3 regions of the Ornithinibacillus salinisoli genome follow, and region 3 is predicted to be linked to each of the others. Evidence: riboswitches for the same ligand, from Rfam matches in the RefSeq annotation. Region 3 holds a riboswitch; each other region holds the start of a gene.

Region 1 (4,284 bases), on a different contig from region 3:
AGCGTTTAAAAACGGATTCATTGGTTGCTAAATCCTTCACTATAGGGAAAAGGAGCAATTCAAAAGTATGCCTAGTTTATATGACAGATATACAAAATGAAAAAATAATTAAGGAGGTTACAGAGCGTTTAAAAGGGATTGATATAGATATAGTAAGCAGTGATAATCAACTGGCTGAACTACTTGTGGATTCCCGCTATTCTTTTTTTCCGTTATTAGAGAGCGTATCACGACCCGATGGAGTTGTTAACTATTTGTCCCGTGGACGCTTCGCAATTTTTATAGATAATGTACCAAATGTTATTATTGGGCCAGCTAATCTAGGCGTTCTCTTGAAAACGTCTGAAGATGACCATATGCCGTTTTATTATGCTTCATTTGAAATTTTAATAAGAATTGTTGGATTAGTATTGTCTATTTTCCTTCCATCATTTTGGGTCGCTTTATCTACATATAATATGGCTCAGATCCCTTTTTCATTGCTTGCGACAATTGGTGCTAATCGAATTGGTATTCCTTTTAACACCACCATTGAATTGTTGCTAATGATCGGTCTTTTTGAGCTTTTTCGTGAAGCAGGTGTCAGATTGCCAAAAGCTGTTGGACAGACAGTTGCCGTAGTAGGAGGACTTATTGTTGGTGATGCTGCAATTAGAGCGGGATTAACATCCCCAACAATGCTTGTTGTCTCATCTATTACTGCTGTTGCGACATTTACATTAGGGAATCAATCCTTGTTTGGAACTGTTACTATTTTAAGGTTATTTTCCATACTATGCGCCGGTGTTCTAGGAATGTATGGTTTTTTCCTCAGTATGTTTTTGATTATTGGCTACCTTGCTAAACTTGAATCTTTTGGAATACCATATTTAAGTCCTATTTCCCCATTCGTTAAAGATGATTTTCCTAAAACGATGCTAAGAATTCCAGTAAATAAGCAAACTAAACGTGCCAGTATACTTAACCCAATGGATGATGACAGGCAGGAGGAAAAATAAATTGAGACTATACAAAGGTGTTTGGATAGGAGCTATTCTGTTACTTACTTTAAGTGGTTGCTGGGATGAAAAGGATGTCGGTGAAGTTAATTTTGCTACAGCTATTGGCATAGATTATGTGGATGAAAATTATATACTCTATGTGCAAATGATGGATTTCGCCAATGTAGCTAAAAAGGAAGGGGGGAAGCAATCTGAGGATGTTTCATTATTTATTGGAAAAAGTTTAGGATCTACGTTAAATGAGGCAGTGACTAATTTATATCATACATCCCAGGAATCGATTAATTGGGGACAAGTTGGAGCAATCATTTATTCGGAATCTGTGCTGAAAAAGGGAATTGAGACCTTTGAACAAGCCATAAATAGAAATGGAGAGTTTCGTTACACACCATGGATGTTCGCTACAAAAGAACCTGTGGAAGAAATACTTGGTGTTTCTGGCTTCTTCAAGTTACCACCTCTCTATACGATTTTATACAAACCAGAAAATGGGTACAGAGTGCATTCGTTTATCAAGCCAATAAGAATGCATAAGTTTGTTTCAATCTATAAGGAACCAGGTAGTACTGCAGTATTACCATCTATAAGTTTAGACTATGATTCATGGAAAGAGATTTCTACAAAGGAAGACCCCAAAAAAACGTTGAAAATAAATGGTGGTTTTCCGATTGTCCAAGAAAAATTTACGAAATGGATGTCTCTTGAAGAATTAAAAGGATTACGGTGGATTGAATCTGATACGGAAAATACTCCGGTTAAGATTATAGAAGACGAAAAAGTTATAGGAATGGTAGAAATAAGTAGACCCTCGACGAATATAAAACAGATAGAAGAAGGGAGAAGTGCAAAATTTAACATTGAATTAAAAGCAACTGGACAATTAACGGATCTAAAGGAAAGTAGATCGTTAGAAGAAATAGAACAATTGATAAATCATCAAATTGAAGAAGAAATTAGAAAAACTTATCAAATAGGGTTGGATAATAATACTGATATATATAGTTTGAGAAGGATTTTATTTCGCAATGGTATGAAGCTTGAAAATGTGAAAGATTTCCAACTTACAGAAGAAACTTTAAATGAAATTTCAACCACCTTTCATCTTGAAAGTAAAGGTATATATGATTGAGGGAGAAGCAATTGAAAACAGTTCTCTTGTACCAGTTTTCATAATATTAGAATAGAATGGTTTCACTGTTAGTGGCTCTTTCCGAAGTTTTTAAACAAATTATTTAGATTACGAGACTACCTGTGGTACCGATTAAAATATTACTCGTGTTTATTTTCAAAGTTTATATAAAACTCTCACTTATACAAAAAATTGGAATATAAGGATTTACCTTTCATCGGGTATAAAGTTATAGTAAAATTGAACTGGTGATTGGAAGTAAAGTAAATATATGGAACCATTACAACTTTCATCACATATAAATTTGCAACTAAAGTAGCATTTATGCAGTAGGTGCAGATAAATAAAAAACAATTTTTTATTCATTCCTTCGATAATAGCAAACTCATTGAAAAGTGAGGACGCAAAGCTACGGGCCTAATGGAATAATTTCTATGGCAGCCGGGTTGCCGAAAAGGTTGGAGATAATATTAATGATGTATTAATTTACATTTTTATGTCCACCGATATTTCGTGTGGACTTTTTTATTTTCAATTTGTCTTGCTAGTAGAGGAAATGATAGGAGAAAGGAAAGGAATTAGCATGTCACAACAAGAACACTGGAAATCAAAAATTGGCTTTATTTTAGCGGCTGCAGGATCTGCGATTGGCTTAGGAGCTATTTGGAAGTTTCCTTATGTTGCAGGAACTGGTGGTGGAGGAGCGTTCTTCTTCTTATTCTTAGCATTTACACTTGTGTTGGGAATGCCACTATTATTAGGGGAATTTATTATTGGGAGAAAGGGACAAAGTAATCCGATCGATGCGTATAGTAAACTAACATCCAATCCGAAATGGAGTTTTATAGGTAAAATTGGAGTATTTACTAGCTTTATACTTTTATCTTTCTACAGTGTAGTCGGCGGTTGGATTATCCTATATATCGTAAAAATAGTGTCGGGTGGATTAAACGGACTGGAACAAGGGCGATATATGGAGTTATTCGAAGAAATTATCTCGAATCCTTTTGCGACGCTTACTGCTCAGTTCGTATTTATGCTTATATCCATTCTTGTCGTTTCTAAAGGAATTCAAAAAGGAATAGAATTAGCAAGTAAAATCATGATGCCTGCTCTACTAATACTCTTTATTGGATTAGTGATTCGTTCGTTGAGTCTTGATGGTGCAATGGAAGGCGTGAAGTTCCTATTAGTACCTGATTTTTCAAAATTGACGTCAGAAAGTATATTATTTGCACTTGGACAGTCATTTTTTACGCTTTCTTTAGGGGTTTCCGTTATGGTAACTTATGCATCTTACTTACCTAGAACGCAAAATTTACCACAATCAGCTTTTTCTATCATTATATTAAATACAATTATCGCATTATTAGCAGGATTAGCTATTTTTCCTGGGGTCTTCTCCTTTGACCTCGAACCGAATGCGGGTCCGGTTTTAATATTCGCGGTTTTACCTGAAGTATTTAACCAAATGCCTTTTGGGATGTTTTTCTTTTTAGCCTTTTTAATTTTGTTTTTATTCGCTGCTTTAACATCTGCCTTTTCTATGATTGAAATTATTGTGGCTTCCGTTACGAAAAATAATCCAATGAAGCGTAAAAAATCAACTTGGATAGTAGGAATTCTTATTTTTATCGTTGGTATACCATCTTGTTTATCTTATGGTATTTTGGCAGACGTACAGCTATTTAATAAAACATTTTTCGATCTAATGGATTTTGCAGTAAGTAATGTTTTAATGCCCTTAGGTGCACTATTAATTGCAATTTTTGTATCCCGAAAAGTATCAAAGGATGTACTATTTACAGAATTAAAGTCTGGTTCGAACATAGGATCCGTTTTCTTTTCGATATGGTTTGTCTTATTAAAATATGTAACTCCGATTGCAATTATTATTGTCTTTTTAGATGTATTAGGGTTATTTAATTGGATAATAGATTTATTTAATTAGGAATACAACAAGTTAAAACTTCATGGAGGTTATGTGTATGGCGACAATGAAGGAAATGCAAAAATTGTTTCCAAGTATAGATGGTAATGAATATCAAAGAGAAGAAATAATCTCTCATATAAAAAATATTTTTACGGAGATAGATGAGTTAAAAGATCCTTCCAAATTAACATTAGGGGAAATGCCAGAGTATACCGAGGATT
Region 2 (4,284 bases), on a different contig from region 3:
TGTGCCGCAAATGAACATTGAAATAAATAATGAAAAAGCGGCTATGTACGGATTAACTCAAGATCAGATATTGGGACAAATTAGCCTCCAATTTACGGGGCAACTAGCAACTCAATATCGTGAGGAAGGACATGAAATGGATGTCACACTTCTATATCCCGAAGATCAGCGTAGTACTATCAGCGATTTACAGGATTTGAAAGTGACAACACCAACTGGAGCAGTGATACCTTTAGAAGAGGTTTCTGATTTTCAGGAAATGCAAGGACCTGTTTCGTTATTACGACAAAATCAACAACCACAAATGAATATAACGAGTGATGTTGTGGATCGTGACTTAGCAAGTGTCGTATCAGATATAGAAGATAGATTAGCGAGTATGTCTATTCCTGAAAATTACTCTTACTCGTTAGGTGGGCAAGCGGAAGACATGACGGAATCATTTACTGATTTAGCGCTAGCCCTTGTCTTCTCCATTTTTTTAGTGTATGCGGTAATGGCAATTCAATTTGAGAACTTCCTATTCCCGTTTATTATTATGTTCTCTCTTCCAGCAACTGTTGTTGGTGTTATGGGTGGATTGTTTGTTACTGGATTACCGTTAAGTATCCCAGGTTTTATCGGAATCATTATGCTCGCCGGAATAGTTGTGAACAACTCGATCGTACTTGTTGATTACATCAATATTTTACGGAGGAGAGGTATGGACCGATTTGAGGCAATTATTGAAGCCGGAAAGAGCAGATTACGTCCTATCCTTATGACGACATTAACAACGATCCTAGCGATGATACCGCTAGGTCTTGCGTTAGGAGAAGGTGCGGAAATGCAGCAACCATTAGCTGTTACGATTATCTTTGGTTTAAGTGTTTCAAGTATATTTACACTGGTATTGATTCCGGTCGTATATACCTTGTTCGATGATCTAACAGGTAAAATTGTCCGACGAAAGAAAAAAGAAGCATAATTTTTGTGGGAAAAGCTCCTTTGGGGGCTTTTTCTTATGTGTGTGGTAATGTGCTCTGATTGTGTTTTATCTTCATTTATTGGTTAGCTTATGGTTAGTGTAGTGGGATTTTTTGGTATAGTAATCAAGCGGACAATTGTTCTCTTATTTGTGACAGATTATGCTTTTGAGAGTCTAGGAGGACATCTGTTCCTTTATTAACTGAAAATACAGGTATTCTCGTCCTAATTGGTGCAATTAACGTACTTCATGTCCACAAACACTTTCAAATGGATGTTATTTTATGAAATAACGTATCCCATGTCCGCACCTCCCTTAGGTTAGAAAAAATAATCGGAATAATATACTAATACTACTAAAAAAAGCTATTTCCGTCCAAATCTCTATTCATTTACTATAAAATGGACGAAAAACATGTAATATAGTTGGATTTGGCTATTAATGTTTGCTAAATATTACCGATATAGTAAAATAGAGATATAAATAAGAAATAGGAAAGGTTGATAGAAATGAATAAAACAGAATTAGTAAATGCAGTAGCAGAGAAAAGTGAACTTTCAAAGAAGGATGCAACAAAAGCTGTAGACGCAGTATTTGAATCTATCTCTGACTCATTAAAAAGTGGAGACAAAGTACAATTAATCGGTTTCGGAAACTTTGAAGTACGTGACCGCGCAGCTCGTACTGGAAGAAATCCTCAAACTGGGGAAGAAATCCAAATTGCTGCTAGCAAAGTTCCTGCATTCAAGCCAGGAAAACAACTAAAAGAATTAGTGAAGTAAGTATAATCATAAAAGGAGTTCTGTCCAATGAGGACAGAACTCCTTTTTTACGTTAACAACTTGCTTTAATTGTATAGTTCCCATGTCTAACAACTGTGTTTGGCATTTCATACCCTAATATCTTGGCAGCTTCCCTAGATATTTCAACTAATACACTATTATCCCTTACAAGAAAAACTGTTCCTTCGCACAGATTATCTCTTCGATCAAAAAGAATTACATCTCCTATACCTGCTTTTTCCATTTCTGATGATAAACTATTTTCTTTATTCATCATTAGCCTCCTTTTAAGATAACGATATCTTTACTTGTCGAGCTGTTTTTTGACTGATGATTTTCTCATATGCAGTTGTAAGGTTTTGTAAACAGTCTTTTCGGAATGAATCATCACATATATAATCATATGAAATTTCATTCTCTAATAATGAGTAAAATGATTTAATTTGATCTATTTCTGATAATTTTTTCGGTCGATTCTTAGCAGCTACTAATAGTTCTCTTTCGAAGTACTCGATTGTACCAAACAATACTGTCAATAGAACATCCACCTTTCATATAGAAAAAAATCTTATGTAAAAGGGGCATTCCCAAATCAGGTATAAAAAAATCCACCTCTAAATATGGTGGATAAAGATGTCTTCAAGATTTGCAATACTTTTTTACCCAATCCCTGTGGCGGTCCGACGATCTTAGTCTGATGACCTTAGACTCGTAACTTTGCGTCCTTATTTTTCAATAAGTTTGCCTTTTACATATATTAATGTTATCTAAATAATATAACTTTTGAACGATATTTTCAATATATTTCGTCACTTTTAGACAAAATTACCTATTTATGGTAGGTAATTCGCACTAAATTATAGCGGATAAAAAAGAATGAACTGGTGAAATAATTTATAAAAGTCAAGCACGCGATTTTTTAGTAACTAGTTTTCGAATGATTTGATTAGCAACCTCCGAGAACATTAAACCAATCGCTATACCTCCAGCTAGCAGCATAACTTTGGCAGAATATTGAATCGCATTGTAATAATCATTTTCCACGAAATTACGCATTGCTTCGTATGCAATTCCGCCTGGAACAAGAGGAATGATCCCAGAAACATTAAATACGATAATAGGTGTTTTATAAATCCGTGCTAATATATGACTGAAAACGGCTACTAACATGGCACCGAAAACAGTTGCTGGAACAGCATCCATACCATTTTGTACGAGAACAAAATACAAAATCCAACCAGCCATACCAACAAATCCACATTGAATAAGAGCCCTTCGAGGAGCATTAAAAAGAACACCAAAACCAGCCGCAGCAATAAAACTAGTAACCAACTGCGCAACAATAACCATAACCCAAAACTCCTAACTTATAAAGTGCCTGTCACCGACAAAATTCGACAGGTGACAGGCACCGACATTTTTCGACATTACTAGGCGAAGGCGAGGATGGCGGCGATGCCTGCTCCGATGGCGAATGCGGTGAGTATTGCTTCGACTCCTTTGGAGACGCCTGCAACGAGGTGGCCTGCCATTAAGTCGCGGACCGCATTCGTGATATGTAAACCTGGAACTAATGGCATGACGGCCCCAATAATTATTTTATCCAGTTCCATTCCTAATCCGGTTGTAATAAATACCCATGCCGTCAACCCAATGATTAAGGATGCAAAGAACTCTGCTATGAAGCGGATTTCCACGAACCTTTCAACCCCTAACATCCCAGCAAATCCTAATCCTCCTGCAATAAAAGCGGGAAGGAAGTCTGTCCATGTGCCGCCAAACATGATGGTAAAGCAGCCACTCACTAGTGCAGCAGCAAGAATTTGTATCTTGTGAGAGTAGAAAAGGCTCTTGGATTCTAATCGCTTCAAGGATTCCAGTGCCTCATCCAACGTGAGTTCATTAGCTGTGATCATGCGAGAAATCCGATTAACTTCGGCTATTTTATATAAATCTGTCGTACGCTTGGCAATCCGCATGAAGTTAGCAGCCTCAGCCCGATCAACGGAAAAATTAATCCCGGTTGGTGTTGCATAGCTTTGTGGATTTGCGATATCAAAAGCCCTTGCTATCCGATCCATCGTATCTTCCACACGATAAGTTTCGGCGCTACACTCCAACATTATTTTTCCTGCCAACATACAAACCTTTGTAATTTTACTGTGATTATCCAAATCTCTACCAACTTTCAAAACGCCAATTTCTTATCATATTATAGTAGGAAATAGTACTTTATGAAAGCAATACAAAAAAAGTGCCCTACACACGTGTAGGCGCACAGAAAATTTTTAACGACTTAATTTATGCGGGTGTCATCATAAATAGTGAGACGAGAGCGATAATAGGAATCGCATTAACAAGTGCTACCCCAACCATAGCAAATGTCGTAACAAGTTGTTTAGACTCCTCTGGAACTCCAACAGATCGTTGTAAAAATACAAAAAAGGTTCCAATAACCATTGTTAAAATGACAATGATCCCAGGGATAAATAATTCTTCAATCGATGCAACTTCTTCCATATTGGCGATTCCAAA
Region 3 (4,284 bases):
TCGGATTTCCAGTAAGGCAAATGATATCAACACCAAGATCTTTTGCTTTTTCAATCGTATTTTTGGTAGCTCTTCTACCCTCTGGTAAGACATCTAAATCTTCCATCTGATCAGCTTCAGGATCAACAGGCTCTAAATTAATCCCTACTGGTCGTCCAATTAATTTTTTTAATTCTCGAATCACATCGTTGGATTTGACATTTACTAACCCTTCAATATGTGGTTGATTAACATCAAAAATATTTAACAGGATTATGTCTGCTCCAAAAGAAGATGCATATTCCGCATTCGTTAGACCGGGATATAAGGGTACACTTGAGCTAACTATTTCGGAAATTAATGTTCTGCCTTCTGATGCTTGAATCGATTGTATTAAATCAAATTTATTCATCTTTTCAAAGTCGCTCGCTGTACAATTTAATAGTCGCTTCACCTATCAGATTCCTCCATTCATTGTCCATAATTAGAGCATGCTTCTAAGCTAGTGCATTTATACACACCAGCTTAGATCAACTATATTGTTTTGGATATAAGTCTACTAGATAAGGATTTCCACATATACGTACTGTAAATAGGTTTTAAAAAATTATTAGTTCGCCATCGTATCTTTCTTTGATAAGGGTATGTGATCAGATAGATGATTAATTAATGTCTGTACTAATTCGTCCGATGTTTTTATTTCATTATTTTCTGTTTCTTCGATAACTTTTTTCAACATATATTTTAGATATTCGCGTTCTCTCATTCATATCGCCCTCAAGAATTTGACTTGTAAAGTGAACCTTATCAGCGAAAGGCACATTCCACCCCTTATGGTTCGTAATTGTACGAATCAGTCACTGATAATTAACAATTTTGTTGCCTATTTCGCATTGTTTCTTCTTCGATAATGAAAGTACACTAATAATAAACTAGCTAATAATGCACCAAATGAATCTAGCAAAACATCTCCAATATAAGGAGTTCTATTCGGGGTTAATCCTTGATGGAATTCATCAATACTAGCATATGCAATCGTCAGTAAAAGTGAGACAATAATAGTTGTCCACTTAGATATATTAGTTGTCTTCCTAATCGCCAGAAATAACAGGTAAAATAACACAAAAAATACAGTTACATGTGCTCCTTTACGAATGAAAAACTCAATAAACCCTTCAACACCAAGGTTTGCAACACTGACTTCTGAACGATGATATGTAAAAACAATCCAATCCAGATAGCGTTCTAAAAAAGACAGATCAATCGTATTCGATAGCATCGGTTTCATATCTTGATCCTCATATGGCTGTGACGAAGAATAGAAAATAATCAACATCCATCCAATTGGATAAAGCCAATAAAAATAAGTACGCATCATTTCACCAAATTTAAATTTACTATGTTACGGATACTATAATAACATGAATTTTGGTGAAATGCCTCGATTAATTCATTCCCAAAACAAAAACCGTCAGCTATGCTAAACGGTTTTGAGTATAATTTATGTAAACCTTATTCTTGTTTTTTACGCCATTTATTAAATTCGAGATATTCTTTAAATTGTTCTTTCGATATACCTGATTCCATTGCCTCTTGAACAATTTTTAACCATTCATCGTCTAAATCTTCTAATTGCTGTGATCTATCCGCATTGATCAACTCATTAACAGATACACCTAGAACCGAACTAATCTTTTCGATAAACTGGATCGATGGATTGGACTGAAGGTTCCGTTCAATAGAACTTAAGTAAGATTTTGCGACATTAGCTTTCTCGGCTAGCTCAGAAATAGACATCTTTTTTTCTTGTCGTAACTGCTTTATTTTTTCACCGATCAAGTTCTCTCACCTCTTTCAATGCGAATTATACCACAAATTAGGTGAGCGGTTCTATTTAAAGCACATTTTTTTCGAAAAACATTATATATTTTGTTGTGCTTCGGACAAAAAGAGCCGAACCTCCTCCACCGTCATGCCTATTGATCTGGCTTCCTTCATTAATTCAACCCATTCACAATCCAATTTGACATTTTCAATGATTTTTTCCAATCTCCTGTCCCCCATTACTTTCCAGGTAATCCAGCCGTCATAGCATGATGCTTTAGACCTGTGACTTTGCGCCCTCATTTTTCAATAAGTTTGCCCTTCACTGGGATATTCGAAATTAGCTATAAGACTATTATACTGTATATTCAAGACATTGAGCGTGTCTTGTTTTGTCAAATGGTAACTAGTTTTGTAAGATTCAGAAAATATTTCATGTCGTTTTGCACATCAGACATGTTGTTTGTTGTTTTTTCTAACCCTTTTTATAGCACTCGATGCGGCAATGACAACACCTGTAACTAATAAGATACTTCCGATTAATAAGAGGTTAAACATATTTGTTGCCGTATCAGGTAAGATAGATCCACCGTCTTTATTGTCTTTATCGCTTCCAACGGAACCATCTACACTTTCTTCATCACGATCATTCGTATCTGTATCTTCTGCTCCTTCAGCTACGAAGATAAAGGTGAATTGAGCATCAAGCCCTTGAAATTCATTCCCCAAATGTTCTGGAAATCGTACAGTTATCTCTAATTCCTCTTCGTTAGTTGATGTTATTTCCCTTACAGGCAACTTCTCAAAATCTGCAAGTTTACCAGTATATAATTCATCATTCGAATCACGAATCTCTAATAAAAACTCATTAAATAGTTTTTCTGATCCTTCATTTCGAATACTCATTTGATATTCAAAATCATATTCACCAGCATTTTTAATCGTTATGTTTCTTTCTGCCCAGTCACCTGGTTTCATATTATCGATGTTAAACAATACATCACTTGGAGATAGGCTAATATCGATTTCTGCCATATCATCTGCATTTGATTCATCTGCAAAGCTTTTTGCAGGATCGCTAATTACCGTAAAACCAATAATAAACATGAGACATAGAATTAATATCCGTTTCATTTGATCGCCCCCTTTACAGGCTATTTTTAATGAGAATTTAACTTATTAAACTGTTTCCTTTTTCTTCTTTTGTATCCTGTTTATTTGAAGAATCGATTTCTCGTAACGCTTTCCAAATTATCCATCCCGAATAACCAATCAGAAGAATACCTGGTATTAATAATAGGAAAGCACCATTTTGTGATTGAGCAAAGTTAACTAAATATCCTAAATATGGAATCGTAAAACCAGTATATTCTGCGACTACATTTTCAGATAGTACAGGATTTAAGTCTTCCGCATTATTATTATCACCTTTTGTACGATATAAAATCTCCTCGCCACTTTCAACCACTTCAGTTACTCGGTGAGTTATTAATTTACCGTCTTCTTCCATAAATGTAATGACATCATTCGGTTGAAAGCGTGTCATATCACCTCCAGGCTCTACTGCTATAATAGAGCCTGTTTTGATGTCAGGTTCCATAGATCCTGATAAAACCGTTTTTAGTTGGTATCCAAATACTTCTGGTTCGCCACCAGATGCCTTAGACGATATAACGATGAACAACATACCGATTAATACGATGAATAACAATGTAGTAGTTATATGATTAAGGAAGTTTAATATTTTTTTCTTATTCAGCTTCTTCATCTGTTTCATCACCTGTTTCTTCCCCCTCACCTGTTACCACATCACCGTTGGATTCAGAATTATTCGAGCTTTCTTCATCCCCTTCTGGCTGGCCATTAGGAGGAATCTGCTCATCCTCTTCAGAAGGTTCCGGGTTATTCTCATCTTTCGGTTCATTACTCTGTGCATCCTCTATATTCTTCTCAATAGATTCCTCATCTGATGTTCCTTCTTTGTTTTCTTCTACATCTGAAACATCTTCAGTATCTTGCGTTTCCGTTTCATCTGTTTTTTCATCTGTATTATTTTTTTCTTTGTCCTTACAATTAACCTTTATCTTCTCACTCCAAATTTCTTTACTCGAAGTTCCTTCATAACCATCTCGTTGGATGGCTTTAAACATATAGAAACCTTCTTCTTCAGCCTCATATGTAAGCTGTGTTTCTGCATCTGCCTCAATAGGTTGTATTATACCAGTAGCTATTTTTTCGCCATTTATTTTTGGCTCACCTGTTTCTACGTAAAATACCTCATATTCACTTGTATCAGTCATACTAAACCCTTTATTTTTCATTCCAACTGTTATCTCTATTGGTGGACAAGATTTTATGTTTTGATTTCCTTTCCCAGTAAACACCAAATCACTACCATCCCACCAGGTTCCAGCTTGAAAAGTGAAACTATCACCACTATTAGAACTATAATACGCTCCAGTACTAGAGGCTAAATAAGAG

What was found. A riboswitch is a leader RNA that binds a small molecule or an ion and turns the genes downstream of it on or off. The one in region 3 is predicted to bind cyclic di-GMP.
Region 1: linked by a shared signal. The riboswitch ahead of ACFSTA_RS20515 (sodium-dependent transporter) and the one ahead of ACFSTA_RS14915 (anti-repressor SinI family protein) in region 3 are both predicted to bind cyclic di-GMP.
Region 2: linked by a shared signal. The riboswitch ahead of ACFSTA_RS09110 (hypothetical protein) and the one ahead of ACFSTA_RS14915 (anti-repressor SinI family protein) in region 3 are both predicted to bind cyclic di-GMP.

The regions. Positions count from the first base shown of each region.
Region 1 is NZ_JBHUMI010000046.1:29,952-34,235, forward strand. It holds gene ACFSTA_RS20505 (spore germination protein) at 1-998, shown strand, start outside; gene ACFSTA_RS20510 (Ger(x)C family spore germination protein) at 1,000-2,130, shown strand; cyclic di-GMP riboswitch class I at 2,499-2,584, shown strand; gene ACFSTA_RS20515 (sodium-dependent transporter) at 2,714-4,081, shown strand; gene ACFSTA_RS20520 (pyridoxal phosphate-dependent decarboxylase family protein) at 4,128-4,284, shown strand, end outside.
Region 2 is NZ_JBHUMI010000014.1:388,744-393,027, reverse strand. It holds gene ACFSTA_RS09125 (efflux RND transporter permease subunit) at 1-967, shown strand, start outside; gene ACFSTA_RS09120 (HU family DNA-binding protein) at 1,477-1,749, shown strand; gene ACFSTA_RS09115 (DUF2187 family protein) at 1,802-2,023, opposite strand; gene ACFSTA_RS09110 (hypothetical protein) at 2,037-2,285, opposite strand; cyclic di-GMP riboswitch class I at 2,421-2,505, opposite strand; gene ACFSTA_RS09105 (threonine/serine exporter family protein) at 2,653-3,099, opposite strand; gene ACFSTA_RS09100 (threonine/serine exporter family protein) at 3,180-3,890, opposite strand; gene ACFSTA_RS09095 (hypothetical protein) at 4,051-4,284, opposite strand, start outside.
Region 3 is NZ_JBHUMI010000017.1:194,509-198,792, reverse strand. It holds gene ACFSTA_RS14935 (DUF7916 family protein) at 1-433, opposite strand, end outside; gene ACFSTA_RS14930 (hypothetical protein) at 590-745, opposite strand; gene ACFSTA_RS14925 (VanZ family protein) at 863-1,357, opposite strand; gene ACFSTA_RS14920 (helix-turn-helix domain-containing protein) at 1,492-1,818, opposite strand; gene ACFSTA_RS14915 (anti-repressor SinI family protein) at 1,900-2,028, opposite strand; cyclic di-GMP riboswitch class I at 2,050-2,133, opposite strand; gene ACFSTA_RS14910 (TasA family protein) at 2,254-2,937, opposite strand; gene sipW (signal peptidase I SipW) at 2,975-3,580, opposite strand; gene tapA (amyloid fiber anchoring/assembly protein TapA) at 3,555-4,284, opposite strand, start outside.